DNA from 3 places in the Bacillus sp. AK128 genome. Region 2 is predicted to be linked to each of the others. Evidence: predicted binding sites of a transcription regulator. Region 2 holds the regulator's gene; each other region holds the start of a gene.
What was found. The regulator LexA, encoded in region 2, represses DNA repair genes until DNA is damaged. The targets are predictions, from matches to a motif close to CGAACATATGTTCG.
Positions count from the first base shown of each region.

Region 1: the regulator LexA is predicted to act here: its motif matches at 4,430-4,443, upstream of M1D60_RS06825 (DNA polymerase IV).
Region 3: the regulator LexA is predicted to act here: its motif matches at 5,451-5,464, upstream of uvrB (excinuclease ABC subunit UvrB).

Region 1 covers NZ_CP096379.1:1,416,159-1,427,438, forward strand. Annotated here, with positions in the region: gene M1D60_RS06790 (MBL fold metallo-hydrolase) at 1-350, shown strand, start outside; gene M1D60_RS06795 (SDR family NAD(P)-dependent oxidoreductase) at 662-1,450, shown strand; gene M1D60_RS06800 (hypothetical protein) at 1,523-2,104, shown strand; gene M1D60_RS06805 (DUF3221 domain-containing protein) at 2,153-2,686, shown strand; gene M1D60_RS06810 (DUF2243 domain-containing protein) at 2,852-3,322, shown strand; gene M1D60_RS06815 (cytochrome c oxidase assembly protein) at 3,326-4,102, shown strand; gene M1D60_RS06820 (YqzH family protein) at 4,132-4,332, opposite strand; gene M1D60_RS06825 (DNA polymerase IV) at 4,506-5,762, shown strand; gene M1D60_RS06830 (YolD-like family protein) at 5,777-6,103, shown strand; gene M1D60_RS06835 (HD domain-containing protein) at 6,229-6,753, shown strand; gene M1D60_RS06840 (DUF3231 family protein) at 6,861-7,412, shown strand; gene M1D60_RS06845 (PhzF family phenazine biosynthesis protein) at 8,224-9,108, shown strand; gene M1D60_RS06850 (hypothetical protein) at 9,250-9,387, shown strand; gene M1D60_RS06855 (outer membrane protein assembly factor BamB family protein) at 9,689-11,280, opposite strand, start outside.
Region 2 covers NZ_CP096379.1:2,729,439-2,740,718, forward strand. Annotated here, with positions in the region: gene M1D60_RS13660 (ABC transporter ATP-binding protein) at 1-61, opposite strand, end outside; gene M1D60_RS13665 (ABC transporter transmembrane domain-containing protein) at 51-1,799, opposite strand; gene mnmH (tRNA 2-selenouridine(34) synthase MnmH) at 1,905-2,975, opposite strand; gene M1D60_RS13675 (YneF family protein) at 3,068-3,286, opposite strand; gene sirA (sporulation inhibitor of replication protein SirA) at 3,361-3,801, opposite strand; gene tkt (transketolase) at 4,310-6,313, opposite strand; gene M1D60_RS13690 (DUF896 domain-containing protein) at 6,395-6,631, opposite strand; gene M1D60_RS13695 (YneB family resolvase-like protein) at 6,745-7,389, opposite strand; gene yneA (cell division suppressor protein YneA) at 7,389-7,721, opposite strand; gene lexA (transcriptional repressor LexA) at 7,885-8,508, shown strand; gene M1D60_RS13710 (VOC family protein) at 8,537-9,403, opposite strand; gene glnA (type I glutamate--ammonia ligase) at 9,513-10,847, opposite strand; gene M1D60_RS13720 (MerR family transcriptional regulator) at 10,878-11,279, opposite strand.
Region 3 covers NZ_CP096379.1:620,366-631,645, reverse strand. Annotated here, with positions in the region: gene uvrA (excinuclease ABC subunit UvrA) at 512-3,391, opposite strand; gene uvrB (excinuclease ABC subunit UvrB) at 3,395-5,377, opposite strand; gene M1D60_RS02750 (D-alanyl-D-alanine carboxypeptidase family protein) at 5,612-6,661, opposite strand; gene M1D60_RS02745 (DMT family transporter) at 6,776-7,729, opposite strand; gene M1D60_RS02740 (bifunctional diguanylate cyclase/phosphodiesterase) at 7,872-9,350, opposite strand; gene M1D60_RS02735 (hypothetical protein) at 9,426-9,635, opposite strand; gene M1D60_RS02730 (HD-GYP domain-containing protein) at 9,839-10,939, opposite strand; gene M1D60_RS02725 (glucose 1-dehydrogenase) at 11,089-11,280, opposite strand, start outside.

The DNA.
Region 1 (11,280 bases), 1.3 Mb from region 2:
AGGGCGAGGAACGACCGAAAACCTTATTGCAATATAATAAATCTTTGAGGCGGATTTCTGATTTACATGTTCGTACTGTATATCCAGGTCACGGAGAAGTGGTTACTAATGTATCAACGCTTGTCATAGAACGACTACATAAACAGGAAAAGCGCGCCGAAATAGTTTTAGAGATGGTAAAAGAGAAGCCATTAACGGCCATACAGGTTTGTCAGCAGCTGTTCCCACAAATTTATAAAAAGGAAATTGTCCTAACCTTGTCTGAAACCATTGGTCAGCTTGACTACCTAATAGAAGAAGGTCACATTAAACGAAAAACCGAAAACGGACAATGGCTGTTTTATATATAAGTTTATGCAGCGATTATATGAAAAAACAGTCTTATATTAACATCACTCAAGGACACAAGGCTATTAGTTGCATCCAGGACTTTACTTAGGTTAGTCAAGTTTTTTATGCAAAGCTTTGTTAAAGTAAAATGTTGATTTTAGCAGAGTTGATTGTAGTGGAAGGACGCGAGACTCCTGCGGGAGCAGCGTGACAGGTGAGACCCCGCAGGCGCATGCCGAGGAGGCTCACCGCACGCCCCGCGGAAAGCGAGTGTCCTGTAACGAAAATCAACACTACGGTAACACAGCTTTATGAAAAGGTGGAGTAATCAATGAAATTGAACGGTAAAAATGTAGTAATCACCGGGGCTTCAAGTGGAATTGGGGAGAGATTGGCCTATAAGGTAGCAGAATATGGTGGTACTCCTATTCTTCTTGCTCGAAATGTGGAAAAACTACAAAGTATTTCACAATCAATTGAACAGAAGTATTTACTTTCATGTCCGTTTTATCAACTCGATGTTCAAGATCTCGAGAAAGTGAATCAAACCTTCCAAAGCATGTTAGAAGATAGAGAAACCGTTCATATATTAGTCAATAATGCAGGCTTTGGCATATTTGATGAAGTAGTTGATATTAATTTACAAGAAATGAAGGATATGTTTGAAGTGAATGTCTTTGGTTTAATTGCTTGTACGAAAGCAGTGCTCCCGTCTATGCTTCGTAATAAGGAAGGTCATATCATTAATGTTGCCTCTCAAGCGGGGAAACTTGCGACACCGAAGTCCAGTGTTTACTCGGCAACTAAGCATGCTGTTTTAGGCTTTACCAATAGCCTTCGAATGGAATTGAAGGAGTCGAATGTGTTTGTGACGGCTGTCAATCCAGGACCAATCCGTACGAAGTTCTTTGATATTGCTGATAAAACAGGTGGCTATCAAAAGAACGTGGAACGCTTTATGCTGGACCCGGATGTTGTGGCTGAGAAAATAATCGACGCCATGTACACTTCTACTCGAGAAGTGAATGTACCTGGCTGGATGAGTGCAGCTAGTAAATTTTCGCAAGTATTTCCAGAAATAGTGGAAAAGGTAGGCGGAAAAGCATTTTTTAAGAAGTAGTTAATAAGGTAATTCCTTTACGCACGAGTAATTCCGTGCGTTTTTTAGTACTTGATAAAGTGGGGGGACTGAATGCAAATTGTAGGACGAATCGTGATGATGAGTATTTATTTGGTTCTTTTCATATCCTCTACTGCTTGGGCTGCTGCCGATCCAATAGAGGTAGAAGAAATGAAAAGGAATGCCCCTGTTCAATTGATTGGTAAGGTTGTGGAAGATGAGTTGGATCGTGACTTGACTGTTGACCAGAAATATTCTCAGATTAGAAGAATGACTTTGCAAGTTCACCAGATTATCAAGGCTCCTTATGAAATCGAAACCGTCGATGTTTTCTATACTTATATTCCAGCTTGGCAGGCTAACCAGTATGCTGGTGGTAACCGGGTTGATGTTGTAGTCGGTGATGTAATTGAGATTTGGCTCGAAACAGGAAAGGATGGTTTTGAGCCTGTCCTGGGTGGGGATACAATTGAACATCTCGCTTACGTAAAGGATCGTGTGGAACCTATCCCTGAACCAGTTTCCCATCAGGTAAGGCGTGAAGTGAATCAGTGGTTGGATACACACTTATCTACCATCGTCTTTGGTGCTTTTATGCTTTTAGTAATACTGATTATTTGGGCTCAAACTAAGAAGAATAAATCCGTTAATTAGTGTAACGTTTTGGTGCCCTGTTCGACTTATTTATTGAGGTGACTTGATATGATAAAAAGAACATTTATAGGGGTTATGATTGGGTTATTCATGTTTATCGTAAGCTGTGCGCAGAATAGCTCCAGTGATACAACTAATGAAGTTAAGGATATTACGGGTTATGTGATGACTGTAACTGGTGACATCATTTTAGTGACAGAAAAAACAGATGGCTCGCAGCCTAATGCTGCGGTGTATACGATAACCGAAGAAACGACGATTGTTTCTTCTGATGGTGAAACACTTTCAAAGACCGATCTTACAATTGGTGCAGAGGTGACAGTTTGGCATACTGGTGTAGTCCAAGAATCGTTTCCGACGCAAGCGACAGCTGCTAAAATGGTCGTTAACACAACGGAACAAGCACAAACAATTGCCAAGGCCATTCTTGTCGCAAACGACACTCTAGATTCAAACGAAACATGGTGGGTAAAGTCCGTTGAGGAAAAAGAGAACATGTACCATATTACATTTTCAGTACTGATGGGTGAGGAAGATCCTATTATGGTGAAAGTGAATCAGGATTTTCAGGTTGTTGAGTAATTTGAACCTGTTAGGAGCATTTTATTTTTTTTACAAGGAAAAAGGTCGATCGGTCTTTTTCTTTTTTTGTCCGTTTTTCTACCCCCTTGGTTATCCTTTTCTGTTCTTGGATACACTGGATTTTAGAATCTAGAGTGTGTTACTAAATAAAAGGACGTGGAAACTATGGGGAGTGAGGTAATTAGTCAATCTCATTCGAACTTCTTGTCTCGGAATTTGTGGTCGGGAGTTTTATTTGGTCTTGGACTAGCAGCATTTATAGACGAAACCGTGTTTCACCAGCTTCTACATTGGCATCACTTTTATGACAAATCTACATCTGACATAGGATTAGTTTCAGATGGATTTTTTCATGCTTTTAGCTGGTTCGCAACCATTGGTGGCTTGTTTATGGTTGCAGATCTCAGGCGACGATCTGCTTTTTTACTAAAGCGGTGGTCGGGTGGTTTATTGCTTGGGGCCGGTGGGTTTCAGCTATATGATGGAACGATTCAACATAAACTGATGAGAATTCATCAAATTCGCTATGTTGAAAATGTGTTCATCTATGATTTGATTTGGAATGCTGTTGCCATTGTCATGATTATAGCTGGAATCATCTTAGTAGTTCAATCCAAGAAGACAGCGAGGACCTAGTAAATGCATAGTCATCATCATGAAAGCTACCTTTTAGATCTGGTTTGGTTAAGTTTATTCCTTGTCCTTATTTTTACCTATCTCTTTGTCGCGTCTAGCTTTAAACGGTGGCCCGTTTATCGTTCCGTATTTGGAGTAATAGGTATTCTTAGTATCGCCGTGTCAGTCATTGGACCGTTAGCCAGTATTGCTCATACCAACTTTACTTATCATATGCTTACGCATTTACTACTCGGAATGTGGGCTCCTCTCATGCTTGTACTATCTACCCCTATGACCTTTCTGTTTCGGGTGCTACCTGTGAAAGGAGCACGTCGTCTTTCTGGTTTTCTGAAAACCCAACCAATTCGTTTCATTACAGATCCTTTCGTTGCATCCATTCTTAATATAGGGGGTCTTTGGCTTCTGTATACAACGAACCTATATGAAAAAATGCACGAAAGCATGCTCATGTATGTGTTCATTCACATACATGTTTCCCTTGCAGGGCTTCTATTTACGATGTCATTGGTCTCTATGGACCCAAACCATCATCAGACTAAGTTCCTCTACCGTGCGGTCATATTCGTAGTGGCACTTGCTAGTCATAGCATCTTAGCCAAATATATATACGCCCACCCTCCAATTGGGGTTCCTTTGGCTGAAGCTGAAGCTGGAGGGATGCTCATGTATTATGGAGGTGCTTTTATTGATAGTATATTGATTTTCATTTTTTGTTATCAATGGTTTTATGCCACTCGTCCTCGAGTTGGGCAGATAGAAAAACGAGAGATCATCTAAAGAGCCAGGATTTTGTCTCCTGGCTTTTGTCATTCTTCATTATTTGTCAAATATCCATACACAACATCCTCGATGATCTCATGTAGGTCACCTTTACTGCTCTTATAAATAGTTAAAACTCGCTCGTATAAATAACTATAGTCATTTTCAGATAAAGGAATTGACTCGTCTGTATGCTGATACTGATATAAGCAGTTTCGAATCATCTTTTCAATCAATGGTTTTTCCATATGGACAGCCTCCTGCTATATTCAATCCAGTTATACTATGTCCTCTCTGCTTTTTCAATGTCAAAAGATGATGGCTCCTGAAATTACCATTTGAAAACGAACGTATATTCGCTTAAAATATGGAATATAATAAAAATACGAACGTATATTCTTTTTTTCGTGGAGGAGTAGTAATGGATTACAGTCAATTTCCGTATGAGCGAATTCTTTGTGTTGATATGAAAAGCTTCTATGCTAGCTGTTCTGCGGTGATGCTGGGGCTGGATCCACTAACATGCTATTTAGCTGTTGTGGGAGATACTGAACGTCAGGGGAGTATTGTTTTAGCTGCATCTCCTAAGATGAAGGCAGAATTTGGAATTAAGACGGGCTCAAGGCTTTTTGAAATACCTAAGGATCCACGCATTCAAGTGGTCAATCCTAAAATGGCTACATATGTAAGGATTTCGACAGAGATTACGAAGCTCTTTCATCGCTATGTTCCAAAGGAGGCAATCCATACCTATAGTATTGACGAAAGCTTTCTAAAGGTTGACGGGGTGGAGAAGCTTTGGGGAGATGCGATTACAATCGCTCAAAAAATCCGACGTGATATTCAAACAGAGTTTGGCCTTCCTTGTGCAATTGGAATAGGACCTAACATGCTATTGTCAAAGTTGTGCTTAGATTTGGATGCAAAGAACAAAGGGATTGCTGAATGGACCTTTGAGGATGTTCAAACAAAGCTATGGCCACTTTCTCCACTAAGTAAAATGTGGGGAATTGGGAGCCGGGTAGAACGAACATTAAATCGAATGGGGATTTTCTCAATTGGACAGCTTGCTAACTATCCACTTGACCGACTAGAGAAAAAGTTCGGTGTTATGGGAAATCAGCTTTATTATCATGCACACGGGGTGGATCTATCAGATATTGGTGCTCCGATTATGGAGGGTCAAGTCAGCTTTGGTAAGAGTCAAATATTGCTCCGTGATTACCCAGATCCAAACGAAGTAAAGCACGTCATTTTAGAAATCTGTGAAGAGGTAGGAAGAAGGGCTCGTCAGCATGGGAAGGCTGGTAGAACAGTTAGCCTGGGGATTGGTTATAGTAAGGATGAATTTGGTGGTGGCTTTCATCGTTCTAGAAGTATAGATGAACCGACTAATATTACACTAGACCTTTACAATGTCTGTCTCGAGCTATTTAAGGAGCACTATCAAGGAAGAACCGTACGGAAGATCTCCGTTACGCTCTCCAATATTGTCGAGGATAACGAACTGCAATTGAGCTTATTTTCGAGTAACAAGCCAAAGCAGCGAGCATTAGGCTATACGATGGATGCGATTCGTGCGAAATATGGTTCTGCTTCTATTTTACGAGCCGTTTCCTACACAGACGCAGGAACAGCTAGGCATAGAAGTAAGCTTGTTGGAGGGCATAAAGGATAAAGGAGCGGATAACGATGATTCGAGATCGTGGGAACATCAAGTGGACGGCGATGATGCTTCCAGAGCATGTAAAGCTTTTACGAGACTGGGCAAAAGAGGATGAGTATGAAACGAAGCCTGAGCTAGACGAGCAAAAATTAGAGCAAATGAATGAAGTAATTTGCGAAGCAATGGCTCATGGTGCAGAGCTCTCCATTACGTACTTTGATCAGGTACACCATAAAACAGTGAGAGGCACCATTCATTATGTCGATGAAATGAACCAAAGGCTACGGGTTGTTTCAAAGGAAGGGACAGTCATTCAAATTCCATTTCATTCAATAGTGGAAGTAATAGGTTGATTTAAGGAACACTCAATAACTATTGGGTGTTTTCATCATTTTTACTGATTTTAGAAGAAGTAAATTGCTTTACAATGGTAAAAATGATAACATATCGATAATTTAACTAAAAAGGAGGAATCAGAATGAGAGAGGTTACATTAAAAGATATTTATCTTCATCCGATTACACAAAAGTATGTCAGAAGGTCTGGCATGGCGCATGCGATATCAGTAGCTTATCATTCATTCCGCCTTGCTTTACAATACAATGCAAATCCCGACTGGGCGGCTAAAGCAGGATTTCTACATGATATTGGCCATTATAAATGGTATAAGGACGGGGAGTGGGATTACCAGCAATACCGTGATTGTGACATCCATCCGATTAAGGGAGCTGAGCGAGCGCATAAGCTATTAGTTCGCTTAGGTGAGGATCGCCAGGCCGCAAAGGAAATTGCCCACGCCATTCTATATCACACCGACTCAGCACTTCCAGAGGGACAATTCAAATTTAACTCCTTGCAAAAAATAGTCCATTTAGCCGATGAAAAAGATAAAAAACCAGGTGATCAGCATCATTATTCAAAAATGGATCGACAAAAGGAAATTGCACTAATTGAAAAGCTGGATCAGGAAATCGACCGATCGTTGTTAAAATTAGGAATGTAAAAAGCAGATAGGAACTCCTTGATAAGGGCAAAATGTAGTGGATATGATTTAAATTTCCATACATATCTCCTAGTCTTTTGAAGAAATTAACGTCAAGGAGGTTAGAAATGACAAATCCATTTGAAGCAGTATTAACTACACTAAGAACAGCCATCGATACGACGAATGAACCGAAATCACCTCTACATGTTATTGAGGTAGGAGACTGCTGGAAATATGTAACGACACTTGAAGAATATATTCGTTATGAGGAAGTGGCATTAAACACCACTACAGATGATGAACTGATTGAAATGGTGAACGATGCCCTTCGATTATGTGAGTCACAGGTAAAGAGATTAAGCACATTTATGAGGGAGGAGGGCATCTCGTTACCTGATGTAACATCAGCAAAGCCTAAATCGGAGTCAAAGAGTATTCCCCTAGGAGTAAAGCTAACAGATGATGAAATTGCAAACGGGATTATGGCTAAACTAGTAATGGGTCTAACACTATGCTCGAAAGGCCAAGCTGATTCTATTCGAAATGATGTAGGGAAGATTTGGTTAGAGTTCTACCTAGAATGGTCTACATTTGGTGCAACCTTAAAACAGCTAGCAAGGAAACGAGGTTGGATTAAAGTGCCTCCCTATTATTATCCTCCAGGTTCACCCGTATAATAAAGGAAAAACCGTCTCCTGGGTAGGCAGCTGTTCTTACCTAAACGAGAGTCGGTTTTTATTTATGGTTAATATTCAAAAATAAACAGTTCCTAATTATTCTTCATCGTTAATTTCTCCATCTCCAATCTCATCCTCACCAGGTGCATCATCACAAGCAACTAAAGAAGTCGCAAGAGAAATAGCTAACATAATGGTCAACAATCTTCTCAGCATACTGTTGTAATCACTCCTCTCTAAATGAACTAAAAAGTGTCCATATCTATATAGTAGGTTGTGTTTTTTTGAAAAACTTATGCAGCGCTTTAAAGCAGTGGGGGCCTGGCCCCCACTGCTTTAAAGCGATAAAATGTTCTTATTTAAAGGATGAAATTATATATTGTTAAAAAGGGATCTCCAAACGGACACTTGTGATTAGTTGGGAGGAGTTGACAATAATATGTTGGAACTAAAAAATACAGTAGACACTTTAACAGTAGTAGTAAGTAATTATTACTGGAAGGTTGAGAAAGTAAATGCTGAGAATTAAAGGATCCTTCTTATGGTTGTTATGGACCTTTCTATCGACAATCATAGCCTTTGAATTCTTTTCAATAACAGTAGTTATTAGCTGCTTTATCACTGGAATTATTTTTTGTTGTAGGTCAATGGTGAAGGAGAATATAAGGAATGAACGCTAAAACCCTAGCCTAGGCTAGGGTTTTTATATGGAGGAATCGAATCGTCAATCTCATGCATGCCAAGTGAGAATTAGACATAAGGAAGACAAATAGCTAAAATTTAATTAGTAGAAAGCAAGGGAGCGACTAACATGAAAACCATTCCATATTACATTGTTGATGTATTTGCAGAAAATAAATTTGAAGGAAATCAACTAGCAGTCTTCCTCCATGCGAGCGAATTAACGGACGAGGAAATGCTTTGTATGGCAAAAGAGATGAATTTTGCAGAAGTATCATTTGTTTTGTCACAGGACGAGCTTGGTTTTAATGTCAGGATTTTTACACCGGTTGAAGAGGTTCCATTTGCGGGACACCCTTCTTTAGGAACGGCTTTTGTGATTAGACATCACGTCATTAAGCAACATGTTGATGTAATCAATTTACACTTAAAAGCAGGAGAAATCCCAGTAACGATAAATGACAAGAATACTAAGACAGAGTTGCTATGGATGAACCAGCTAAACCCAGTCTTTTTGGAAACCATCGATCCTCATGAAATTCTTGAAGTATTAAATATTGAAATGGATGATCTTGATCCCCGGTTCCCGATTCAAGAGGTTTCAACAGGTTTACCAACTCTAGTAGTACCTGTAAAAAATTTAAAAAGCTTAGAAAAGTGTCTCATTAATCGAGAGAAGTATTTTAAGCTGGTCAACAAGTTAGACGCGAAATTAATTCATGTATTTTGTCCTGAAACTTATAATCCGAAGAATCATTTAAATGTGAGAAACTTTGGTGACTATTATGGGGTTTCAGAGGAGCCTGCAACAGGAAGTGCAAATGGCTGTCTAGCAGGTTATTTAATTAAGCATAGGTATTTTGATGCTGATGAGTTTGATATACGAGTGGAGCAAGGTCGTGAAATAGGCAGGCTCGGACATCTTTATTTACAAGCACACAAGGATGGTGAAGACATCAATATTAAAGTGGGAGGAAAAGTGATTCCAGTTGCAAAAGGGGAGTTTTATATATAACTAAACACTCCATTTAAGCTTACCTGAGCCATAAGAGTATTTATCATGATTAGGAAAAAAGTAGGAAATCTATTATTTAAAATGGTTAATATTTGAAAATAGATGACTCGATAGATTAGAATCATGGTAGGAGGTGAGTGGATGAGAGAAAGAATTGGAAAACTATTAATTGGATTTGTCGCAGTTGCTATATTTATTGGATTAGCAGAGACGAACACAGAGTATGCGAACAAACAAAATCAAGAGTCAAAAGAGTCAAGGGTAGAACAAAAATTATAATATAGAACCATCTATTTATATAAAAAACCATGGTATCCGCCATGGTTTTAATTATTAAGGCTGTTTTCGTAAAGACTGTTGCTAAGCTTTGTTAAAGCACTGAGATGATTGGAGCGTAAGGCACTCGACTCCTGTGGGAGTAGCGGGACATATGGACAAAGGAATTCGCTTTGTCCTTGGTGAGACCCCGCAGGCGAAGCCGAGGAGGCTCACCGCCCGCCCCGCGGAAAGCGAGTGCCTGCAGCGGAAATCATCGGACCTAGTATAATTAATTTTTCTATAAAAATAGCCATTATTAATATTATTTAATATAGAATGCTCCTATTTGTCCACCTCTATTTGCCACGACCATCATATTTTGATAGATTGCAGGCGAAGCCTCCATGTTTGAGTTAAAAGGATAGTTAGCGATTATTTCTCCGGTAGTTCCATTGAGTACAGATATATTTCCGATTGAGTCGCACTGGATCATAAATGCTTCACCTTCTTCAGTATAGACAGGAACAGGTGATGACCAAGCATAGTTCGGCATTTCCCAGCTCCATATCTCCTCACCGGTCTGTTTATCAAGTGCAATCATAAGACCACCAGCCATTGTCTTGTAACGAGCAATTGTATAAATGACTAAATCAGAAATCTCATGCTCACCGATAACAGGAGTTGCTAATAGTCCTCCATTAACGGGATGATCACCTAGTTGACTGAGTGCAGGTATATTTTTTTGCCATAGGAGCTCACCGGTTAAACCGTTAAGCTTTCTCAGTATACTGTTTCCCGTTGTTCCTTGTTTATCAACCTGAGTGCCTGTATAAAGAACAGGAATTTCATCCATTTCTTCTACTACAAGTGAAGCATCAGTATCATCTGTTGGTCCTAGTGCCCAAACTGGTTGCATGCTCCGTAAATCAATGGCTTGTATGCTCCCACCATTATCAGAAAAGTAAACTAAATTTTTATAAGCTGCCACGGAATTTTCAATGCCTTGATAGTGATTTCCTTTAATTTTATAACGATATTTCATGGTTTCAGGGTGAATCGAAATATGTTGAGCTTCCTGATCAAAGCTTGTGTTTAGCTTCACTGTATAAAATAAACCATTTTCTCCCCCTAGGACCATCGTGTCGGTGTCTCGATTGATTAAGGGTGCCCCGTCAAATGCTCCCCAGGCACGAAAGGAGTAACCATCTGCACCTTTAATAAAATGCAAGAGAGAATGGTCTAGTAAGCTATAGATTCGGTAACCGATTTTTTGCTGACCTGTTTCCGGAATCCCTTGCCCCACATATAAAAGAGGGAATCCTCTCGAATCAATAGAAACACTTCCTTTAATAGGATTGTTAATATTAATTGGCTCCCGGCTTTCTACACCTGTTTCAAGATCGAAAAAGTATATGTGACCATCTAAGGAACCATAAATGACCTCAACAAAATTCTCCTTCTGTTTGAATTCATCTTTAATGTTCATTATTTGTTTGATTTCATCTTCCCATTTTATAATTGAAGGTTGTCCTGTCCATCCTGCTCCACCACCCCAGTTTGGACTAGCACTAGTTTGAAACTCCCATGCTTTTTCAATAGTTGTCGGACGGGCGGGAATGTTCCCATAGGAAGGAGCTGTACGAGTATGATTACCTCGGAATGTTAATACACCCTCTACTTCGGTATATACCTCAGGAAAACTTTGGAGAGGATCTAAAATAAGGTCTCCAGTTAATTCGTATGTAAGTGTAGATAAATCTTGATTTGCAACATCAACAAATGGAACCCATTCTGCTTTTAAAGGAGATTTGCTAGTTGGATTAACTTCTGAATAGGAATGATTGGCCATTTTTATTTCGTTTAAAACACTAGGACTAGACTGGCAGCCTGTTATAAATAAACAGGACAATAGGA
Region 2 (11,280 bases):
GCTGTTTAGTTGTACGATTCTGATTGATTTGTTCATTTACTTCCACGTTGTTATCCTCCATGCTCTACTAGTGATTCAAGCTGCTGACGGTTATACATGTCTTTATACCAACCATCCTCATTCATTAATTTTTGATGTTTTCCAACCTGTTTGATTTGTCCTTGCTCTAGGACAATAATTAAATCAGAATGCTCAATAGCACTTAATCGATGAGAAGTAATCATCGTTGTTTTCCCTGAACGATTGTTTTTTAATGAAGATAAAATACTTTCCTCCGTTTTGGCATCTACGGCTGACAAGGAATCGTCCAAAATTAGTAACTCTGGATCTACTATTAAAGCTCTAGCAATCGAGATTCTTTGCTTCTGGCCACCGGATAAAGAAACCCCTCTTTCCCCTACAATCGTCTCATAACCATCTGTAAACTGTATAATGTCCTCGTGTATATTAGCAAGTTTTGCAGCCTCAATTATTTCTTGGATACTTGAATCCGGTCGTGCAAATGCAATATTATCCGCTACTGTAGCAGAAAAGAGAAAATGATCCTGTGGAACATAGCCAATCGATGATCGTAATGCATCTCGGTGGTAAGATTGAATCTGATGTTCACCAAATCGGATTTGTCCTACATAATCTTCAAACTCCCTAAGCAATAATTTCAATAACGTTGTTTTGCCTGAGCCGGTCTTTCCTACAATACCTAAGGTCTGTCCTTGCTCTAACGTAAATCGAATATTTTTTAATACTTGCTTATCACTCATTGGATATTGAAAATTTTCAATATGAAAAGAAATGGAACCAGTGGGTCTCAAGGTAACAGCACCTTCATGATCTTTAATATCTTCCTTTTCAGCTAACAATTGTTGAACCCGGTCATAGGACGCTCTTCCTCTTTCAACAATATTAAATAACCACCCAAAAGCTAGCATTGGCCATATTAGGAGTCCTAAATAGGTAGTAAACGAGATTAATTGACCAATCGACAGCTCTCCTGACATGACAAATCGTGAACCAAATACTATGGCAAGAATAAATGAAATCCCCACAATAAATGAAATAGTTGGATCAAACAGGGCATCAATTCTAGCAACCTTTACATTTTTATTTACAACATCCTTAGATTGTTGAACAAAAGATTCGGTATCTTCTTTTTCCTGTCCAAATGTCTTAATCACCTTAATTCCACTAATACTTTCCTGAACCTTATCGTTTAAGGAAGAGAATGCCTCCTGAGCTTTATGAAAACGATTATGCAACAGTGAACCATAATAGCTGGTTAGAATTGCCATGAATGGCATCGGTATTAAACAAATTAGAGTTAACTTCCAACTGATTGTAGTAGCCATCGCGATAATAACAAAGCTACCAGTAATTACAGAATCTACTAGAGTTAAAATTCCATCACCTGCTGTCTGTTGAACAGCCTGAAGATCATTAGTAGAGTGTGCCATTAAGTCTCCAGTTCGTCTTCGTTGATAAAAATGCTGAGACATTTTTGTAAAATGCTCATATAGTTGATTCCTTAATAACCGACCTAACCTTACAGAAGCACCATAAATCATAATTCTCCATAAATACCTTAGAATATAAACAGAAAGCCCCATACCAAGAAGAACTCCTGTCCATTGAAATAATAGCTCTTTTGTCAATGATTCATTATTAATATGATCTACGATAATCCCTATGACCATTGGTGGTATTAACTCTAAAATAGCTACAAAAGTAAGCAGTATTACCCCTACTCCATAGGATTTCTTTTCAGCTTTAAAAAACCACCATAAATCTTTAAAAATACTCATACCGACACCTTCCTAGTTACATTTCGAACATTAGTTTAGCATATATCTTCCAAAAAAAGTTGAAGAATATTACAAAAAGTCAAAAAAAAGAAGCTTTCGGCTCCTTTAAACAAAAACATACTTTTTGGATAATTCATCAATCTTCTTACTTACTTTTTGCACTCCATCTTCTAGCGAATTAATTTTCATTTTATGAACGGGTGTAGTATATTTTTTTGAAGTATACTTGTATTTAGGGTCATAATAATCCCGTAAAAGAATCTCTACTACAGCCTGAATATCTTGGTTGGCTAATAACTCTTTCATTTCAAGGAATACATCTTTTGAAAAATGTCTTTCTAAACGAAAGATTGCATCGTTAAATTCTTGTTTATTTTCTTCATATTGATAGGTTTCACATATTGTTTTAGCTCGATTTACTAAGTCCAGCTCTATATGAATTCGATCTCCTTTTTCCTTTCCTTCCAAAAGGAAATCTGGAATTATAACACTCCCTAACCGTTTACTCTCCGCTTCTATTATATAATAGGGCGCACTTTCTAATTCTATTAACCGATGGTACAGCAGGCTTTCAAATTCTTTTTGACTTCTAGAAGACATACCAATTTGTCCGAAAATAGAACCACGGTGACTTGCTAACATTTCAATATTTATAACCGGATAACCTTGCTTCTCTAACTCTATAAGGATGTCTGTTTTTTTAGTTCCAGTTAGACCTTCTAAGACGATATACTGCTTTACTTTAGATTGCGCAGAAGCTAGTTCTTCCATAATTAGTTGTCGATAGGACCGAATCCCACCATCTAATTGAAGAATTGGAATGTCAAGTGCCCCCATCATGGTCGCAATTGATTTACTTCTCATTCCACCACGCCAGCAGTATACAACTAAAGGTTTTGAATGATTTGATTTATTCAACTCTTTTATTTCTCGATATAGCTTGGGGAGTTTTTTAGAAAGGATATCCACTCCAATATCCTTTGCATGTTCATTTCCATTTTGTTTATAAATGGTCCCAACTTCTGCACGCTCTTCATCTGAGAAAATAGGTATACTGATCGCACTGGGTATATGGAACTCCTTGTATTCACTAGGAGAACGAACATCTATAAGCTGATAGGAATCTTCCAAAACTTGATTTATAGAAATTTTAGGTACGATAAGATTAGAATTCATCGATTTCATTCCTTTGTTTACTGAATACCGTATATTATATAAAACCCCGCACAAAAAGAAAAGCACTCACAATTGTGCGTGCTTGTCCACTACTATTTCATTTGATTATTCATTGCTTTTAACATTTGATTTATTTTCTTTTGTGAAGGTTTTTGTCCCATTTGCATCATCATTGCACGAAGCATTTGCTCGTTAATTGGCGGGTTCTTCTTTAAGTAACTCATCATGTATTGACGTGCTATGAAAAAACCTAGTGCAACCCCAGCTATAAGTGCTAGAACGCCAACTAGAATACCTACCCATAATTCCATTGCTCTTCCTCCTTCAAGTTGTCTATACTACAGTGTACTAAAACCGTATCCATTATACAATATGAAAGTTAGAATTACACAAATTTTCGTTGTTTCACAGGCGAAATCCAACCAAAACTAGCTTGCTGAATATTAACTGCTAAAAATCTTGAATCCCATTTCTTTAATAGATCAAAAAACACCATTTCAGATTCATATTTTCCCTTGGCAAGTAAATGTAGACTTCTCTCTGACACTGAAAGGCTAGCATAACTAAGTCCATTATGACCTTCTATATAGTGCCCATCAGTTGTTAATCGGTAGCTTGACCTATTTTTTAGTTCAGATTCAACATATTGGTTAAACGAGATGGCAGGAATAGGCTTTGTGATATAGTTAATTTGCTTACCTAAGATGGATTTTAATTCTCCTCTAGCATCGTTATATTCTGCAAATAGTTTGTAAAACATGCCTTCTCTTCCATAATAATGATGAGCAAATTCTTCCTCAATCAAATAGATTGTATATCCTCTCACTCTCGTCCCCTCCTAATTGCCTTATCGTATCGATCATTATAGCAATATTTTATTGAAATATATGTCTATTCCTGGAGGAGATTATAACTTTTATTGTCGAAAAAAAGGGCTGGGACAAAACCTAATACACCGGTCTCAAAGCCGAATAATCTCTAAATTTGTCTACCTATCAAATATAATACTGCTTTCGCTGAACTGTTACTAATTAACTAGTTAAGCTAGAAGAACAAGGTCGTTCCATTGCGCTGCAGACACTTGCTTTCCGCGGGGAGGAATTCGAGCCTCCTCGGCTGCGCCTGTGGGGTCTCGACCTTTCCTCTATCTCCCGCAGGAGTCAAGCGTCTTCCGCTCCATTCCACTAGGTTTTTAAGGATAAGATGCAATTCAACAAATCGATTAAAAGAACAAAATAAAAACCCGAACTAGTAGGTGAAAGATTCATCATAATATCACCTATTTGTTCGGGTTTATCACAGGCTGAAATACTTATTTCCCAGCCTCTTTTCGATTAACCTTGAAGTAATTCTTTTGTGCGTTTCACTACATTTTCCACAGAAAAACCATATTCCTTCATGACAAGTTCTCCTGGAGCAGATGCACCGAATGTATGGATCCCAATAACTTCTCCTTCATCACCAACATATCGTTCCCAGCCTAGAGGAGTAGCCATTTCAATACCCAAACGCTTTTTAACATTCTTAGGTATAACAGATTCTTTATATTCTTTTGACTGCTGCTCAAATCTATGCCATGATGGCATACTCACTACAGATACAGAAATTCCTTCTTCATTAAGCGCCTTTTGCGCCTCTACCGCAAGTCCAACCTCAGATCCAGTAGCTAGTAACAAGGCATCAGGTAGATCCTTAGTGGATTTAGATACCACATAAGCTCCTTTTTTTACACCCTCATACGCTAACTCCTTCGTTGAGTCCATTGTTGTTAAATCCTGTCTCGTTAAAACTAGGGCCGTCGGTGTATGCGTAGACTCAATGGCAAGCTTCCAAGCAGCTGCTGTCTCATTTCCATCAGCTGGTCGAATTACATCTAATCCAGGCATTGCACGTAATGAAGGGAGTTGCTCAATTGGTTCATGAGTTGGACCATCTTCTCCAACTGCAATACTATCATGAGTAAATACATACGTAACAGGTAGTTGCATCAGTGCAGCTAAACGAATTGCAGGGCGTAAATAATCTGAAAATACAAAGAAAGTACCCCCGTAAACTTTTACACCCCCGTGTAGAGCTAAACCATTTAATGCAGCACCCATTGCAAATTCCCGTACACCGAACCAAATATTTCTTCCACTGTAGTCTTCGTGCGTAAAATCTGCTGCACCTTTAATCTGTGTCTTGTTTGATCCAGCTAAGTCTGCAGAACCACCAAAAAAGTATGGAAGATTTTTAGCAATTGCATTCAATGCCTCTCCAGAAGAAGCACGGCTTGCTAAAGCCTTTCCAGGTTCATAAACTGGTAAATCTTGATCCCAGCCTCTAGGAAGCTCACCCTTTATAGCAGCTTTTAAATCAGATGCTAATTCTGGGAAAGCAGACTCATATTCTGCAAAAATTTGATTATATTCTACTTCAGCCTTTTGGCCTTTATCAACAACGGTTTGCTTGAAGTGTTCGTATACTTCCTCAGGTACATGGAAATCTTCCTCAAACGTCCATTTATAAGCTTCCTTCGTCAACTTAGTTTCCTCTTGACCTAGTGGAGAGCCATGAACACCTGAAGTTCCAGAACGGTTTGGTGAACCGTAACCAATAGTTGTTTTAATCTCAATTAATGTCGGACGATTTAAATCAGATTTTGCTTCGGTTAATGCATTACCGATTTCCTTAATATCATTACCATCTTCAACACGAATAACCTGCCAGCCATAAGACTTAAAGCGTCCTTCCACACTTTCAGAAAAAGCTTTGTCTAATTCTCCGTCTAGTGAAATATCATTAGAATCATAAAGAACGACAAGCTTTCCTAATCTTAAATGTGCTGCTAGTGAAGCTGATTCAGCAGAAACACCTTCCATCAAATCACCATCGCCACAAATCGTATATGTATAATGATCAACTAAATCGAAGCCTGGTTGATTGTATTTACCAGCTAGATGTCTTTCAGCCATCGCCATTCCAACTGCCATGGCAATACCTTGACCAAGTGGTCCGGTAGTCGCCTCAACACCTGGAGTGTGCCTGAATTCTGGGTGACCCGGAGTTTTACTTCCCCATTGACGGAAATTTTTTATGTCATCCATTGATAAATCATAACCTGAAATATGTAATAAGCTATAAAGTAACATTGACCCATGTCCAGCTGACAATACAAATCGATCACGATTGAACCACTCTGGGTTCTTCGGGTTGTGATTCATGAATTGTGTCCATAGCGTATAAGCCATTGGTGCAGCCCCCATCGGCATCCCTGGGTGACCGGAATTCGCTTTTTCAATCGCATCAATGGATAAAGTACGGATTGCATTAATAGACAACTTATCGATTGTCTCCATGATGATCATCCTTTCGAATTAAAAAATTTTTATTTCCATCATATCCTTTAAGAGAACGAAGGACAACCTATTAAATAAGATTTAATGGAGATTTTTTCTATTTTTCTTACTTTGTTTTAGCTTCTTTGGGGTAACATCATTCCCCGTCTCATCAACAACCTTGATTGAATGTAAATGGTCGACCATCTGGCCCCTGAAAGCTTTTATATACTCTTCACGTAATTGTTTTTGCTCTTCTGCTTCAGTACCAGTAAGTCCCACCTCTTTTGCCTTCTTAGATAGATGGTTAATTCTTGCCAGTTTTTCTTGTGATAACATCGTTATTATACTCCTTTACAGACGTCTTAAACATAAACGTATCATAGAACAAAAGCGCAAGCGCTTCGTATACTTACTGATAATACTAAAAGAACCTGCTTGTATCAAGCAGGTTACCTTTTTGCGTTTATATATTCCTTATATCTTCGGTGGACAGTTGCCTTTGAGATCTCATAGCCTAACCCATTTAAAGTTAATGCAATTTCTAAAAAAGTTAATTCATTGTGACGAAGTCTAATAATTTCTTCAATTGGTGCTTCAATTTTACTTCTCCCTGGACTATTGCCGATATTTTTGAAATTTCTTTCCGGAGAAAAACCATTATTGATGGCTCTCTGCATACCTCGTTTGATTTTTACGTTTTGAATTTTTCGTTGGAATTCTTCTACTATACCTACTATGTTTAATACCATTGAATCACCATCAGATAATTCCATTTCACCTTGGTTGATAGATGTGAAAATCTTTATTCCTTCTTTATGTAAAAGATGAATTAAGGCAAGTTTTGCATTGCCACGACCTATTCTTGTTTCGTCCTGTATAAGTAGAGCATCAACTTTTTTGAACTTTGTATAATCTAAAATCTCAATAAAACCATCTCGGTCTATTTCATATCCACTGGCTTTTTCCGTAATGGTTTTTAAAACCTCAAAGCCATAATCACAAGCTAATTGCGTGAGCTCTTCCACCTGTCTATTTAAAGAGGACTGCTGGGCTTCCTTATCTGTACTCACTCTAGCATAGATAATCGCATTCATTATCGGCTTTGGCTTCCATCAGCAACTAAAATAATGGAGTCTTTCTGGTTTTCTATTTCAATTGGAATGTAAATAGATGAGCCTGCATGAATAAAATTCGAGTTAATCTGGTTATTTTTTTCGACCCAACTTACAAATTCTGATGGCGTTAGTGAATGTCTCTCGGCATACCGCTCAGCTAATTCCCAGATCGTTTCATTTTCCAAAACTTCTATTTGTACAAATTGTTCCTCTACTCTCTGATCGCTTGTAAGATAGGCGCAGATAAAAAATAAAGTAATAGACATAATAAATGCTATGTAAAATGAAAGATTCATAGTTTTAATTTTCATGATAAATCGTAATCCCCCTAAAAACAGAATGTTTGTTCCCTTATATTCAAATATTAATACGAACAAATGTTTTAGTCAATACCTTTTCTCGAACTTATGTTTGTATTTTTTATGGGTACATGCTATAATTATTGTAATAATATGGAGACATAGAGGTGTACCGATGAAAAAACTATCAAAACGTCAACAGGATATTCTAGAGTTTATAAAGAAGGAAGTACACTTAAAAGGTTACCCACCTTCTGTTCGTGAAATTGGTGAAGCTGTAGGGTTAGCATCAAGCTCAACTGTTCATGGACATTTAGCTAGATTAGAAAGCAAAGGGCTCATCCGCCGAGATCCAACGAAACCAAGAGCAATTGAAATACTTGACCAAGATGTTGTTCAACCTGTCTATGCTGGTTCTGTCATAAATGTACCTATTTTAGGGAAAGTAACTGCTGGACAGCCAATTACAGCCATTGAAAACGTAGATGATTATTTTCCTATTCCAGACCGATTTGTAACTCCTGATGAAAATGTATTTATGCTAGAGATTATGGGAGATAGTATGATTGAAGCTGGTATATTTGATGGTGACCTTGTACTTGTGAGGCAGCAAACAACTGCTAATAATGGAGATATAGTAGTCGCTATGACAGAGGAAGATGAAGCTACTGTGAAAAGGTTCTTCAAGGAAAAGGACTATTTCCGATTACAGCCTGAAAATTCAATGCTCGAGCCTATTATTCTCAAAAACGTAACAATTCTTGGTAAGGTTATTGGTGTTTATCGAACTCTTCATTAATAAAGTAGTAAAAGCATTGATGACTGCATCAATGCTTTTTATCTTTAACGACTAATTTCATTACATTCCCGGATGGGTCTTCTGTAAAATAATGAGTGCTTTCTTTTTTTAAAGGTGCACTTAATTCCTGTAAACGCCCAACCGTAGCCTGAAGAAAAATTTCATCAGAGAATACGATGGAGAACCAATTTAGTCCAACCGACTTCTTATCTGGACACGGAGCTCCAACACCATTCCATGTATTCAACCCTATATGATGATGATATCCTCCAGACGAGATAAACAGAGCTTGATTACCATAAAGACTAACCACATCAAAACCTAGTCCCTTACAATAAAATTCGTTTGTATCTGTTAGTTCTGATACATGCAGATGGATATGTCCCATTAAAGTGTTTGCCGGCATTCCTTTCCAGGGACTTTCTGTCACCTCACTTAACAAGTCTCTTATGTTGAGAGCTTTCGTCGCCATAACAACCTCACCATTATTCCACTCCCACTCACTTGAAGATCGATCTGCATATATCTCAATGCCATTTCCATCGGGATCTGCTAAATAAAGTGCTTCACTTACTAAATGATCAGAAGCTCCCTGTAGCTTAAGGTTTTTATTTATAAAATGTTGTAAAACATTAGCTAAATCTGAGCGAGTAGGCACTAATAAGGCAAAATGATATAACCCTGTTGTCCGTGATTGTTTTGGTATTACATCAACAGGCTCCTCAAGGTATAATAATGGTTGTTTACCATCAGCCGTCAATACCGCTTGACCTTTATCTTGATGCAATATTTTCAACCCAATGAACTCCTTGTAAAATTCTACTGATCTTTCGATTGATTGAACCTTTAGGGCTACTTGTTCTATGTATGTATTAGGTATTTGATGAAATCCCATTTTTTTATCTCCTTTTATTATTTTTTAAAAAATCTATTCTTTAGAAAATTACCATACCTTGTTAAAATGTTGCTTAACGAAAAAAAAGATGGCCAAAGGCCACCTATTTTTAAAATATGGTCATATATTGTTCACGTTCCCAAGGGTGAACTTGAGTACGGAACATATCCCATTCTATTTCCTTCGCTTCTACAAAATGCTCAAGGATATGTCTACCTAATGCATTGATAATTACTTCATCTGTTTTTAGGTTTTCTAATGCATGATATAAAGTAGCAGGTAGATCTGCAATTCCGTTTTCTAAACGCTCTTCTTTATTCATTACATAGATGTTACGGTCAACTGCCTTTGGTGGCTGAAGTTTATTCTTAATTCCATCTAGACCAGCTGCTAATAAAACTGACATCGCTAAATATGGGTTAGCTGCAGGGTCTACACTTCTTACCTCAACACGAGTACTTAATCCACGTGAAGAAGGAATACGGATTAATGGACTTCTATTTCTTGCAGACCAAGCTACATAGCAAGGTGCTTCATAGCCAGGAACAAGTCGTTTATAAGAGTTTACAGTTGGGTTCGTTACAGCTGTGAAGTTTGTTGCATGCTTAAGTATTCCTGCAATAAACTGACGTGCAGTATCACTTAATTGTAAATCCCCATTAGTGTCAAAAAATGCATTTTCATTACCTTTGAACAAAGAAACGTTACAATGCATACCCGAACCATTTACTCCGAACAATGGCTTAGGCATGAATGTTGCATGAAGACCATGCTTACGTGCAATTGTCTTAACAACTAGTTTAAATGTTTGGATGTCATCACACGCTTTAAGTGCGCTTGCATACTTAAAGTCAATCTCGTGCTGACCAGGTGCTACTTCATGGTGAGAAGCTTCGATTTCAAAGCCCATTTCTTCAAGTTCTAGTACGATGTCACGACGACAGTTTTCACCTAAATCTGTTGGTGCTAAGTCGAAGTATCCACCTGCATCATTTAACTCAAGGGTTGGTTCACCCTTTTCATCAAGCTTAAATAAGAAGAATTCTGGCTCTGGTCCTAAGTTAAAATCAGTGAAACCTAATTCTTCCATTTCTTTCAGAACACGCTTTAGATTATTACGAGGATCACCTTCAAAAGGCGTTCCATCTGGATTATAAATATCACAAATCAAACGGGCAACTTTCCCTTTTTCAGCAGTCCAAGGGAATACAACCCATGTATCTAAGTCTGGGAATAAGTACATATCTGACTCTTCAATACGAACAAACCCTTCAATTGAAGAACCATCAAACATCATTTTATTGTCTAAAGCCTTTTCTAATTGACTAGATGGAATTTCTACGTTCTTAATAATTCCAAGTAAGTCAGTAAACTGTAAACGGATGTACTTCACGTTTTCTTCTTGCGCAATTCGGAAAATATCCTCTTTCGTAAATTTCGCCATACTACTATTCCTCCCCAGTTTTTATCATTCTTAATGAAAGAATCTTGACATATCTCCTTGTCGTAGAGATGTTCGGTTAAAACGACCTGCTTGAATAAGTTCGGATTTTAATAGTTTTCGAAGCTCTTCATCACTTAATTCCTTAGGAACGACAAGGTTAGTGCTATCTTCTTGCTGAGCTTCCTGCTGATTTGCTACTTGAAGGACTTTCTTTATTCCTGCCATGTTAACACCTTGGTCAATCATTTCCTTAATCTCTAATAAACGATCGACATCATTAAATGAGTAAAGGCGTCGATTCCCATCAGATCTAGCAGGTTGAACTAAGTCATGCTCTTCATAATAGCGGATTTGGCGCGCGGATAACTCAGTCAAATTCATAACAATTCCCATTGGGAATAAGGGCATATTTCGACGTATGTTATCGCTCATA
Region 3 (11,280 bases), 2.1 Mb from region 2:
ACTACTCCTTTCTATTATTTACGATAAAGTATTACAGAAGTTTCATGGATTTAATAAATAATTTCTAATTGATGTTTTCGCAAACTTTGTTGCTTTATAACAAAAAGATTGAATTCATATTGGGTCCGTTGATCTCCGCTGCAGGCACTCGCTTTCCGCGGGGAGGGATGTGAGCCTCCTCTAACGAAAAGTGGAAGTGCCCGTTTAGCTCCGATAAGCAAATGTTCCTTCTAGAAAAAAAGGATGGTTTTCCCTTTTATTCTAGAAGGGTTATTTGACCTCGAGGAGTTGGGCACTGCAACTAGACAAGCTACGCCTGTGGGGTCTCACACTTCCCTCATCTCCCGCAGGAGTCGATTGCCTTCCACTACAATCAACTAAATGTTTTAAGAAAGGTAAAATATTAATCAAAAAAACTTTTCTATTTCAGTGTATTACTCAAAAAGTCGTAATTATAACTAGCTTTTGGACATATTTAAAAAGCTCTAGCCAAAAGCTAGAGCCCATGTAATCAGGATTGTCCAATTGATTCTAATTCTTTGATCCGTTTTACTGTTCGTTCACGGTCTCTCTCAAGGACCGGCTTTAAATACTTTCCTGTGTAGGATGCGTCTACCTTGATGACGTCCTCGGGAGTTCCAGTTGCTACAATTGTTCCTCCCTTGTCGCCGCCTTCTGGTCCTAAGTCAACGAGGTAATCTGCTGCTTTGATGACATCAAGATTATGCTCGATTACCAGCACCGTATCTCCATTGTCTACTAAGCGTTGGAGAACCTCAAGGAGTCGAGCAATATCATCCACATGCAGTCCAGTCGTTGGTTCATCAAGGATATACATGGAGCGACCTGTTGAACGACGGTGTAGCTCAGAGGCTAACTTCACTCTTTGTGCCTCACCACCTGAGAGAGTGGTTGCAGGCTGACCCAGTTTAACATAACCAAGCCCAACATCCACAATTGTTTGTAGCTTTCGACTGATTTTCGGGATATTCGTAAAGAATACTAACGCGTCCTCAACCGTCATTTCGAGTACATCAGATATGTTTTTATCCTTATATTTTACTTCTAACGTTTCACGGTTGTATCGCTTACCGTGACACACCTCACATGGTACATACACATCTGGGAGGAAATGCATCTCGATTTTAATGATCCCATCTCCACGACAGGCTTCACATCTTCCACCTTTTACGTTGAAGCTGAATCTTCCTTTTTTATAGCCGCGTACTTTAGCCTCATTCGTTGAAGCAAATACATCACGGATATCGTCAAATACACCCGTATAGGTAGCCGGGTTCGATCTCGGTGTTCTTCCGATTGGAGATTGATCAATATCAATGACCTTTTCAAGCTGGTCAATTCCTTTGACATCTTTATGCTCCCCTGGTCTAGCTTTCGCTCTATTAAGTTTTTGTGCTAAAGATTTATAGAGAATTTCGTTAATTAACGTACTTTTCCCAGAACCAGACACCCCTGTTACTGCCATAAATGTCCCTAGTGGGAATTTTACTTTCACATTTTTTAAGTTATTTTCCTTCGCACCAATAATTTCAAGATATCGTCCATCCGGCTTTCTTCGCTCGGTTGGAATTGGAATAAACTTTCGACCAGATAAATATTGACCAGTTAATGAATTGGGATCGTTCATTACCTCTTGAGGAGTACCCTGTGAAATAATTTGTCCCCCGTGAACACCTGCACCTGGACCAATATCGATTAAATAGTCAGCAGCCATCATTGTGTCTTCATCATGCTCAACGACGATTAACGTATTCCCGATATCACGCATACTTTGCAGCGTATGAATAAGACGGTCATTATCTCGCTGGTGTAGCCCTATTGAAGGCTCATCTAAAATATATAAAACTCCCGTTAATCTTGAACCAATCTGAGTAGCCAATCGAATCCGCTGGGCCTCTCCACCAGATAACGTTCCAGCTGCACGACTCATAGAAAGATAATCAAGTCCCACATTGATTAAGAAACCAAGACGTTCTTGAATTTCTCTTATAATCATGTGAGCAATTTTGGTTTCCTTTTCAGAAAGGGTAAGTCCTGTCACATAATTATAAGCTTCCGTGATTGAGTAGTTTGTCACATGACCAATATGATTATCTCCAACAAAGACCGCTAAACTTTCCTTTTTTAGTCGATGTCCGTCACAGGTAGGACAAGGTAGCTGAGCCATGTATTTCTCCATTTGCTCACGAATATAATCAGAGCTTGTTTCACGATAGCGACGTTCCACATTGGCAAAGATTCCTTCAAACGGCACATAGTTTTCACGAACCTGACCAAAATCATTTTCATAACGGAAATAGATATCTTCTCCATCACTTCCATATAAGATTCGATCCATTAAATGCTTCGGAATATCTTTAACCGGTAAATCCATATCAACACCATAGTGATCACAGACTGATTCTAAAAGCTGAGGATAATATTGTGAGCTCGTTGGCTCCCATGGCGCAATCGCATGCTCTCGTAAAGTCTTATCCCAATCTGGGATAACAAGCTCCATGTCTACTTCAAGCTTTGTTCCTAACCCATCACAGCTTGTACACGCACCAAATGGACTGTTAAAAGAGAACATTCTTGGCTCAAGCTCGCCGATTGAAAATCCACAATGTGGACATGCATGGTGCTCACTAAATAGATGCTCCTCTTCAAGATCCATCACATCAACCATTACTCGACCATCGCCAAGTCGGAGTGCCGTTTCTAATGAGTCAGAAAGTCTAGCAGCAACACCCTCCTTGACGATGATTCTATCAATTACAACTTCTATCGAATGCTTTTTATTTTTTTCTAGTTCAATATCCTCTGATAGCTCGACCAATTCACCATTCACTCGGATACGGACAAAGCCTTGTTTCTTAATATCCTCCAGTACCTTCACATGGGTTCCTTTTCTTCCACTAACAATCGGAGCTAAAATTTGTAGTTTCGTCCGTTCAGGATACTCCAGAATTCGGTCAACCATCTGCTCAATCGTTTGCGAGCTAATTTCTATGCCGTGGATCGGACATACCGGGCGACCAACCCTAGCAAATAAAAGGCGCAGGTAATCATATACTTCCGTTACGGTACCAACGGTTGAACGCGGATTACGGCTCGTTGTTTTCTGATCAATAGAAATCGCAGGTGAAAGTCCTTCAATCGCATCCACGTCAGGCTTATCCATCTGCCCTAAAAATTGTCTCGCGTAGGCAGATAGTGACTCCACATATCGTCTTTGACCTTCCGCATAAATGGTGTCAAAGGCAAGAGATGATTTTCCAGATCCCGATAAACCAGTGAGAACCACTAGTTGATCGCGCGGAATGGTAACATCTATATTTTTTAAATTATGGGCACGTGCCCCTTTTACAATAATTTTGTCCATTGCCATTTCTTATTTTCCTTCCGCTTTCAGTTCTAATAACAAGTCACGAAGCTCGGCAGCTCGTTCGAAGTTCAATGCCCGTGCAGCTTCCTTCATCTCCACTTCAAGGTTTTCCATTAGCTTTTTACGTTCTGGCTTAGATAAATTAGCAAATGATGGCGCTGCATCATATTGCTCCTCTGTTTCCGCCGCAACGGTTGCCCTGATTACATCACGTATCTTCTTTTGAATCGTTTGAGGAGTAATACCATGCTCTTTGTTATATGCTTCTTGAATTTCACGACGACGTTTTGTCTCATTAATGGCAATTTCCATCGAGTTGGTAATTTTATCCGCATACATGATCACATGTCCATTAGCGTTACGAGCAGCACGTCCGGTTGTCTGAATTAATGATCGCTCTGATCGTAAAAAGCCTTCTTTATCAGCATCAAGTATCGCAACCAGTGAAACCTCTGGAATATCTAATCCTTCTCTTAAAAGATTGATTCCAATTAGAACATCATATTTACCTAGACGTAAGTCTCGAATAATTTCAATTCGCTCAAGCGTTTTAATTTCTGAGTGAAGATAATTCACCTTAATGCCGAGATCCTTTAAATAATTCGTTAAATCCTCTGACATTTTCTTCGTTAACGTGGTAATTAACACCCGTTCATTTTTTTCAATTCTGGTATGTAGCTCACCAAGAAGATCATCTATTTGCCCTTTAATCGGACGAACATCGATGGTTGGATCAAGTAATCCGGTTGGTCTAATAATTTGTTCCACCATTTCAGGTGTATGCTCAATCTCATACGGCCCTGGTGTAGCAGATACAAATACAATTTGATTGATATGCTTTTCAAATTCATCAAACATTAACGGACGATTATCTAATGCCGACGGTAAACGGAAGCCATGGTCAACTAGCACAGATTTTCTTGCTTTGTCTCCATTAAACATACCCCTTATTTGCGGAAGAGTAACATGTGACTCATCAATGACAATTAAAAAATCCTTCGGAAAGAAATCTATTAAAGTATATGGAGTAGAGCCTGATGGTCGAAGGGTTAAATGTCTCGAATAATTTTCAATTCCAGAACAAAAGCCCATCTCTCTCATCATTTCAAGGTCATAACGAGTCCGCTGCTCAAGCCTTTGCGCTTCTAGTAGCTTGCCATTTTCACGGAGCTCTTCTAAACGAACCTCAAGCTCTGCTTCAATATTTTCAATCGCTACTTTCATCTTCTCCTCACGAGTAACGAAGTGGGAAGCAGGGAAAATAGCCACATGGTCACGGTCTGCGATGATCTCCCCTGTTAACGCATCAACCTCACGAATCCGGTCGATTTCATCACCAAAAAACTCGACACGAATACAATGTTCGTCACGTGAAGCTGGGAATATCTCGACAACGTCACCACGAACTCGAAACGTACCGCGCTGGAAATCGATATCATTGCGAGCATATTGAATATCAACTAAATCGCGTAATAATTTATTTCGTTCTTTTTCCATCCCGACTCGAAGGGAAACAACAAGTTCACGATATTCTTCTGGTGAACCTAAACCGTATATACATGATACACTCGCAATAATGATGACATCATTGCGTTCAATTAGTGATGAGGTAGCAGAGTGTCGGAGCTTGTCTATCTCATCATTAATGGATGCATCCTTTTCTATAAATGTGTCCGTCTGTGGAACGTAGGCTTCAGGCTGGTAATAGTCATAATAGCTAACAAAGTATTCAACCGCATTATTTGGAAAAAACTCTTTAAATTCACTATAAAGCTGGCCCGCAAGCGTCTTGTTGTGGGCAATCACTAAGGTTGGTTTATTAACCTCTTTAATCACGTTGGAAATCGTAAATGTTTTCCCTGTTCCTGTTGCTCCTAATAGCGTCTGATGTCTTTGGTTATTTCGAATTCCATCTACAATTTTTTGTATTGCCTTTGGCTGATCTCCCTGTGGAGAATAGGCTGAGACTAATTCGAACTGATCTGTCACTCGTGAAGCCTCCTATCCATCTTTTCTCTGTACTCTATTGTATCAATTACCGAATAAAAAACCAAGAAATATGCGAACGAATATTCGTTTTTTAATATTATTGTAAGGGTCGAATCATGTATTTGTGCAATTTTATCTGAGTTTCGTGCACTTCTGCTCTTAATATACAAATTATGTAAAATTCGAAGCGCAAAAATACGCCTTCCCCTTAAGGATAGGCGTAAATGTACTTATTTATAAATAAAACTGCTTGTTCTTCCTTATTTTTATAAATAAGACAAACAGAAAAGTTCCAGCAATAACCAAACTTAGGAAAACAATCCTGCTAACGTCAGGATGTTCATTAGATTGTAAAAGCTTCCGTTCACTCTCCACCATTTTCAAAGCATCAACGGGTTGGCTTAATTTCTCAGGTAAAATGATCTCACTCTGATTCATATAAAGAAATTCGGGAATTAAGCTAGTGTCATAATGCTTAAACCCATAGTCAAACAGAGCCATTGTATCTTGATACGGTTGATTTCTGCCATTTGCTTGTAAAGTAACGGCAATCAACTGAGTTTCTCCCCGCTGTGCAACTGTTACAAGAGTAAAACCAGACTTTTGAACATAGCCATTTTTCCCGCCAATGACCCCTTCATATGGGATCTCATGCATCATCCGGTGATGATTAACAAGGACCGTTTCCCAGGTCTCCCCTTTCCACGGGAGGGATACCGTTCGTATGATCTTCTCAAACTCTTCATTTTGCATAGCATATCTCATGATTTTCGCCATATCATAGGCAGTTGTGTAATGCTCTTCAGCAAAGAGTCCGTGTGGATTTACAAAGGAGCTGTCAGTCACCCCTACCTTTTCAAGAATAAAAGAATTCATCCGCTCTGAAAATCCTTCTACTGTCGAGTCCATATGCTCAGCAATCGCCACTCCCGCATCATTTCCTGAATTAATTAACAGTCCTTGAATGAGCTTATGAAGAGTTACAACCTCAGCTTCATTTAAATATACTTTTGTTCCCTCTACATTTCTAGCATTCTCACTAACTGTCACTTCGTCCTCTAATTGCCCTTCCTCAATTGCAACGATTCCAGTTACTAGCTTCGTAATACTGGCTGGATACATCTGCTTCTTACTATTTTTCTCATATAAAACTAATCCTGTTTTGGCATCGATTAGGATCGCACTTTCACTGTGGAGATTTAGATGTTCATCTGCCAGAGTAGGAGCAATTGACAGAAACTCAAATAATAAAAACATAATGACTAGGCTCTTGATTATCTTCATTTTCCAAAATCACTCCTGAGCACTTCTATATAAAATGATAGGGTAGACCAAACTAGTATATCTTAAATAGTTCTAGCAAATCTTGTTTTTTGGGGGTGCTTGAAAAAACAGACTCTATACACTAAGTCTGTTCACCTTGGGCTTTATAGTAAGCTTTTTACTTAATACACTATGAAACACCATTCCCATGATGACGAGCGTGACACCCATGAACGAGATCATAGATGGAAGCGGCATCGATAAAAAGAGCATTTCTCCAATAATGACAAATAGTATTTGGGATGATTGTGTGGCTTCAACTGCCGCAAGACGCCCTGGATCATCCTTCACCAACTCAGTAGCAAAGAAAAATAATAGTGTGGCAACAACCCCTGATGATATAGCAACCAAAATAGTCTGGATTACCTGACTACTGCTCGGTGCCCCTACTGTTGCATACCCCATGATGGCAAGAATCACCCACAATGGCATCGAGGCTAACGTCATACCTAGCACCCTCTGGAAGGTATCGAGCTTTCCTGTATAAAGTACCATCATTCGTCGATTTCCCAATGGATAAGCAAAGGCAGCAATTACAACGGGTAACACCCCTGTAAGCACTAAATGTAATGTGAGTCCATCCTTGGCGTTTTCAAGCTGTAGAATGATAATTCCAATAAAAATGAGACTCGAAAAAAGCAAGCTTTTGAGCGGAATGGTCTGTCGTTTTCCTTTGCCATCAAGAAAGAATGGTGTTAGCAGAATTCCCGCAATAATCGTAAATTGCCAAGTACCCGCTACTAACCAACCAGGCCCAGAAGCAGCCGCAAAGGTAATCGGACCATAAAACAAACCAAAGCCAATAAAACTCCAAATTAGCCATGGAACTGGCTTCGCGATTAACTCTTTAAGGAGTGGCTTCAAATTACCTCTTAACGCAACAATCATCACTAAAAAAGGAATCATAAAAAAATAACGGAGTGAGGCACTCCAAAGCCAGCTACCTCCAGAAAGCTCCATCGCACGGTTTAATATAAATGTGCAAGCGAAGAAAGCGGATGATAAGATACCAATTAAAAATGCCTTCATAGGAAAACCCCATTTCAGACTAAGTTTTTAGAAATTTCCATTTTTAGTTATCATACACCCACATGAAAGATTGTGCTATAAAAATGAACAAAAAAAGAGGGAATCCCCTCTTTTTAAGGCTGTTTTCTTAAACAAAACAGCCCTAACTAATCGTTACCTTATTCATCATAACAAGTGTCTCAAAAGGAACCGGCCTTTGATAATAGAAGCCTTGCCCGATATGACAGCCCACCTGCTTTAAATAGGCATGCTGGGATTCATCCTCTATGCCCTCCGCGACGATCCCAATTCCAAGCTCATTACTTAGGGTAATCATTGCTTTTACAATTGCCTGATCACCTTTGCTGTCCAAAATCTCCCTTATAAAAGCTCGGTCAATTTTCAAGAAATCAATAGGAAGATGCTTGATATAGCTTAAGGATGAATAGCCTGTACCAAAATCATCAAGAGCCGTCCATAATCCAGTTCCTTTCAGACGGGCAATTACCTTAACCGCAACCTCCATGTTCTCCATGAAAAGAGATTCTGTAATTTCAAACTTTAGCCAATTTGGATCAAAGCCCGTTCCTTCAATAATAGCCTCTACACGCTCAACAAATTCCTTCGATCTGATCTGCTCAGAAGAGATATTAAGGGAAAATTGGATAGGCCGTCTCCCCTGTTTAAGCCATTCTACCCCATCCAGACAAACACGCTCAATGACCCATTCCCCAATTTCAACGATTAACCCGGTCTCTTCCGCAATTGGGATAAATTCCCCAGGAGAAATCATCCCATAAATGGGGTGCTCCCATCTAATAAGGGCTTCTAGTCCAATAAGCTTACCCGTCTGTATATCATATTGAGATTGATAATGAAGCATAAATTCATTCCGTTCAAGGGCTTTACGCATTTCATTCTCTAGCATCAACTGCCTCGCTAGCGTCTTCCCATGATGACGATCATATACTTCAATCTTCGTCCCATTTCCCTTCGCCTTGTACATAGCCATATCTGCGTTTTTCAATAAGGAAGTCATATCCTTAGCATGAAGCGGATATAAGGAAATTCCAATACTCACCTGTACCAATACTTCTAGACCATTTATTTTAACCGGCTTTGCAATTGTTTCAATAATTTGTTCAGCAAGCTTTTCTACCTCAAATAAATAATGATTAATAGACTGCTGCGTAGTTTTTGGATAAATAATTAGAAACTCATCTCCACCCATTCTACAAGCAATCGCATCCTGGGCAATCAATGTATTAATTCTCTCTGCAAGCTGTTGAACCAGCTGATCTCCAACCTCATGTCCGTAATTATCATTGATTAACTTGAACCGATCAATGTCCATGTAAAGAAGTGCAAACACTCCATTTTTATGATGCTGATCGTTTTCTAAATACGATTTAGCAAACTCTCGGTTATAGAAACCAGTTAGTTGGTCCTTTATTAATAGACCTTCCATAATGATCGTTTGCGTAATAAGATGCGCCAAAGATTGAACATACTCAATCTCGTCTTCCGTGAAGACGTATGGCTTAGAATCTAATCCACACAAAGTGCCAATCATTTGATTATCCTTAGAAAATAATGGAACACCAAAATAGCAGCCTTCTCCACCTAGTTGTTCAGTGATCACATTAAAGGCTGTGTGGTTATTTTCTGAAAGCTTTGGTATGAAAAGTGGTTCACGACCACGATTTTCGACAAGCCTTCAGTATACATTGCTAAAGGGAAGAGTCGTTCCCACTTCTACTAATGTCTCATTTCGATTAAAAGCATCAATAAAATAGTTGGTTTTCTGGTCATTCACCGCGATAAAAAACGTATTAATTCCAACCGTCTTTTGCAATAAATCAAAAACGATCGATGAGCTTTTTTTAAGTACATGAAAATAATTGAAATCCCTTGGATGTGAGAACAATTCTGCTTCCTCCTCTCCATAGAAAATATAATCATTCTATATTCTCATTTTGGAACAAATGAAGCAGTTTATCTATCACCTTAGACTCCTATTTTTCAAGCCATATAGGAATAGACTCCTATACAGTACGGTGTTCCTATTAAAAAACTAAAAACCAAAAAAGCTTGCCAAAAGGTGTAACTCCTTTAGCAAGCTCTTGTTTTTTATATGGCCTTTGAAAACTTTTTATCGGTTTTTTTTACCACTTGATAGTCAACAAATTGTGGATATACTGACTCAAAAATAGATTTGAATTCAGGATTAAATTGTGTACCCATACATTCTAATACAATCTGCCTAGCCTCTTCCATTGTGAACGCCTTACGGTAGGAGCGATTGCTTGTTAAGGCATCAAACGTATCAGCAATGGCAATGATTTTAGAGTTAATCGGCATTTCATGATCCGCAATTCCTTTGGGATAACCCTTTCCATCAAACCTTTCATGGTGATATAGAATGTCTTCGACGATGTTTGAAGGATATCCAAGGTCCTGTGCTAAATCCGCTCCATTTTGCGAATGAGTTTTGATTAAATCATATTCCTCCATCGTAAGCTTACCATCCTTCGACAGAATCTCATGAGGGATATTAATTTTACCAATATCATGTAAAATTGAGCTAATTCTAAGTGACTCAAGATCAACCTTGTAACCAATCTTGCTCATATACGTGCCAATCATCATCGCATAGTCCGAAACTCTAATCGAATGCCCTCTTGTATAGTCATCCTTTGCTTCAACAGCAAGAATTAAGGTATTAACCGTTTTATCATAAATATAAGATGTGCGAATATACTGAGCGTTCGCCCGTACCACGAAATCCAAAATAATTAGATAAGTAAGTAAAAAGGTTAAGTCAATGATTCCTTGGATAGGAGCGATTTGATACCCACCAAAAAATGAAGTATAGATAGATACTAATATGGTAAAACCACTTGCTATGTAAAAGATCCTTCGTCTATTAAAAAGAATCGATGTGAGAGGTAAAAAGATCATCAAAAAGTAATTATAGAATGGTAAAGACAAGCTAAGGGTTGTGATCACAAAGCAAACGTTGATAAAAAGGAAGTCTGCCCGATATTTCTTAGGCGAAAATCGATGAATGACCGTGTACGGTATGAAACCAAATAACAATACGCCGAGTGTTATAAAAAAAGTCTGAGAAAGTTCGCCAAGTATGAACAGATAGACAGACGTTACTACTAGAGCACCCATTATACAAATTGCCCATAACGTTTTTAAAATCCTCTCAACCTTGAGTTCCATCCTGTCTTCACCCTTTTCTTCTTAGCATCTTAATTAAGTATCGTCAAGTTTCGACATATATTTCACTTAATTTTATAATAATTACTGATGAAGAAAAAGACTTGTTTTTTTTGTAAACCTAAATATTTTTCCAGTTAACTTCGAAGGTATTATTCCTCATACATCATTTTCTTTGTCATCCCACCATCAATAACAAGATTGATTCCCGTTATAAAGTCATTTTCTTTAGTAGTAAGGTATAAGCATGCTCTTGCAATATCATCGGGTACCCCTACCCTTTGTGAAGGATGCTGTTCATGATCCACTTTTCGTAGCTTCGAGTAATCTCCTGTTTCAATCCA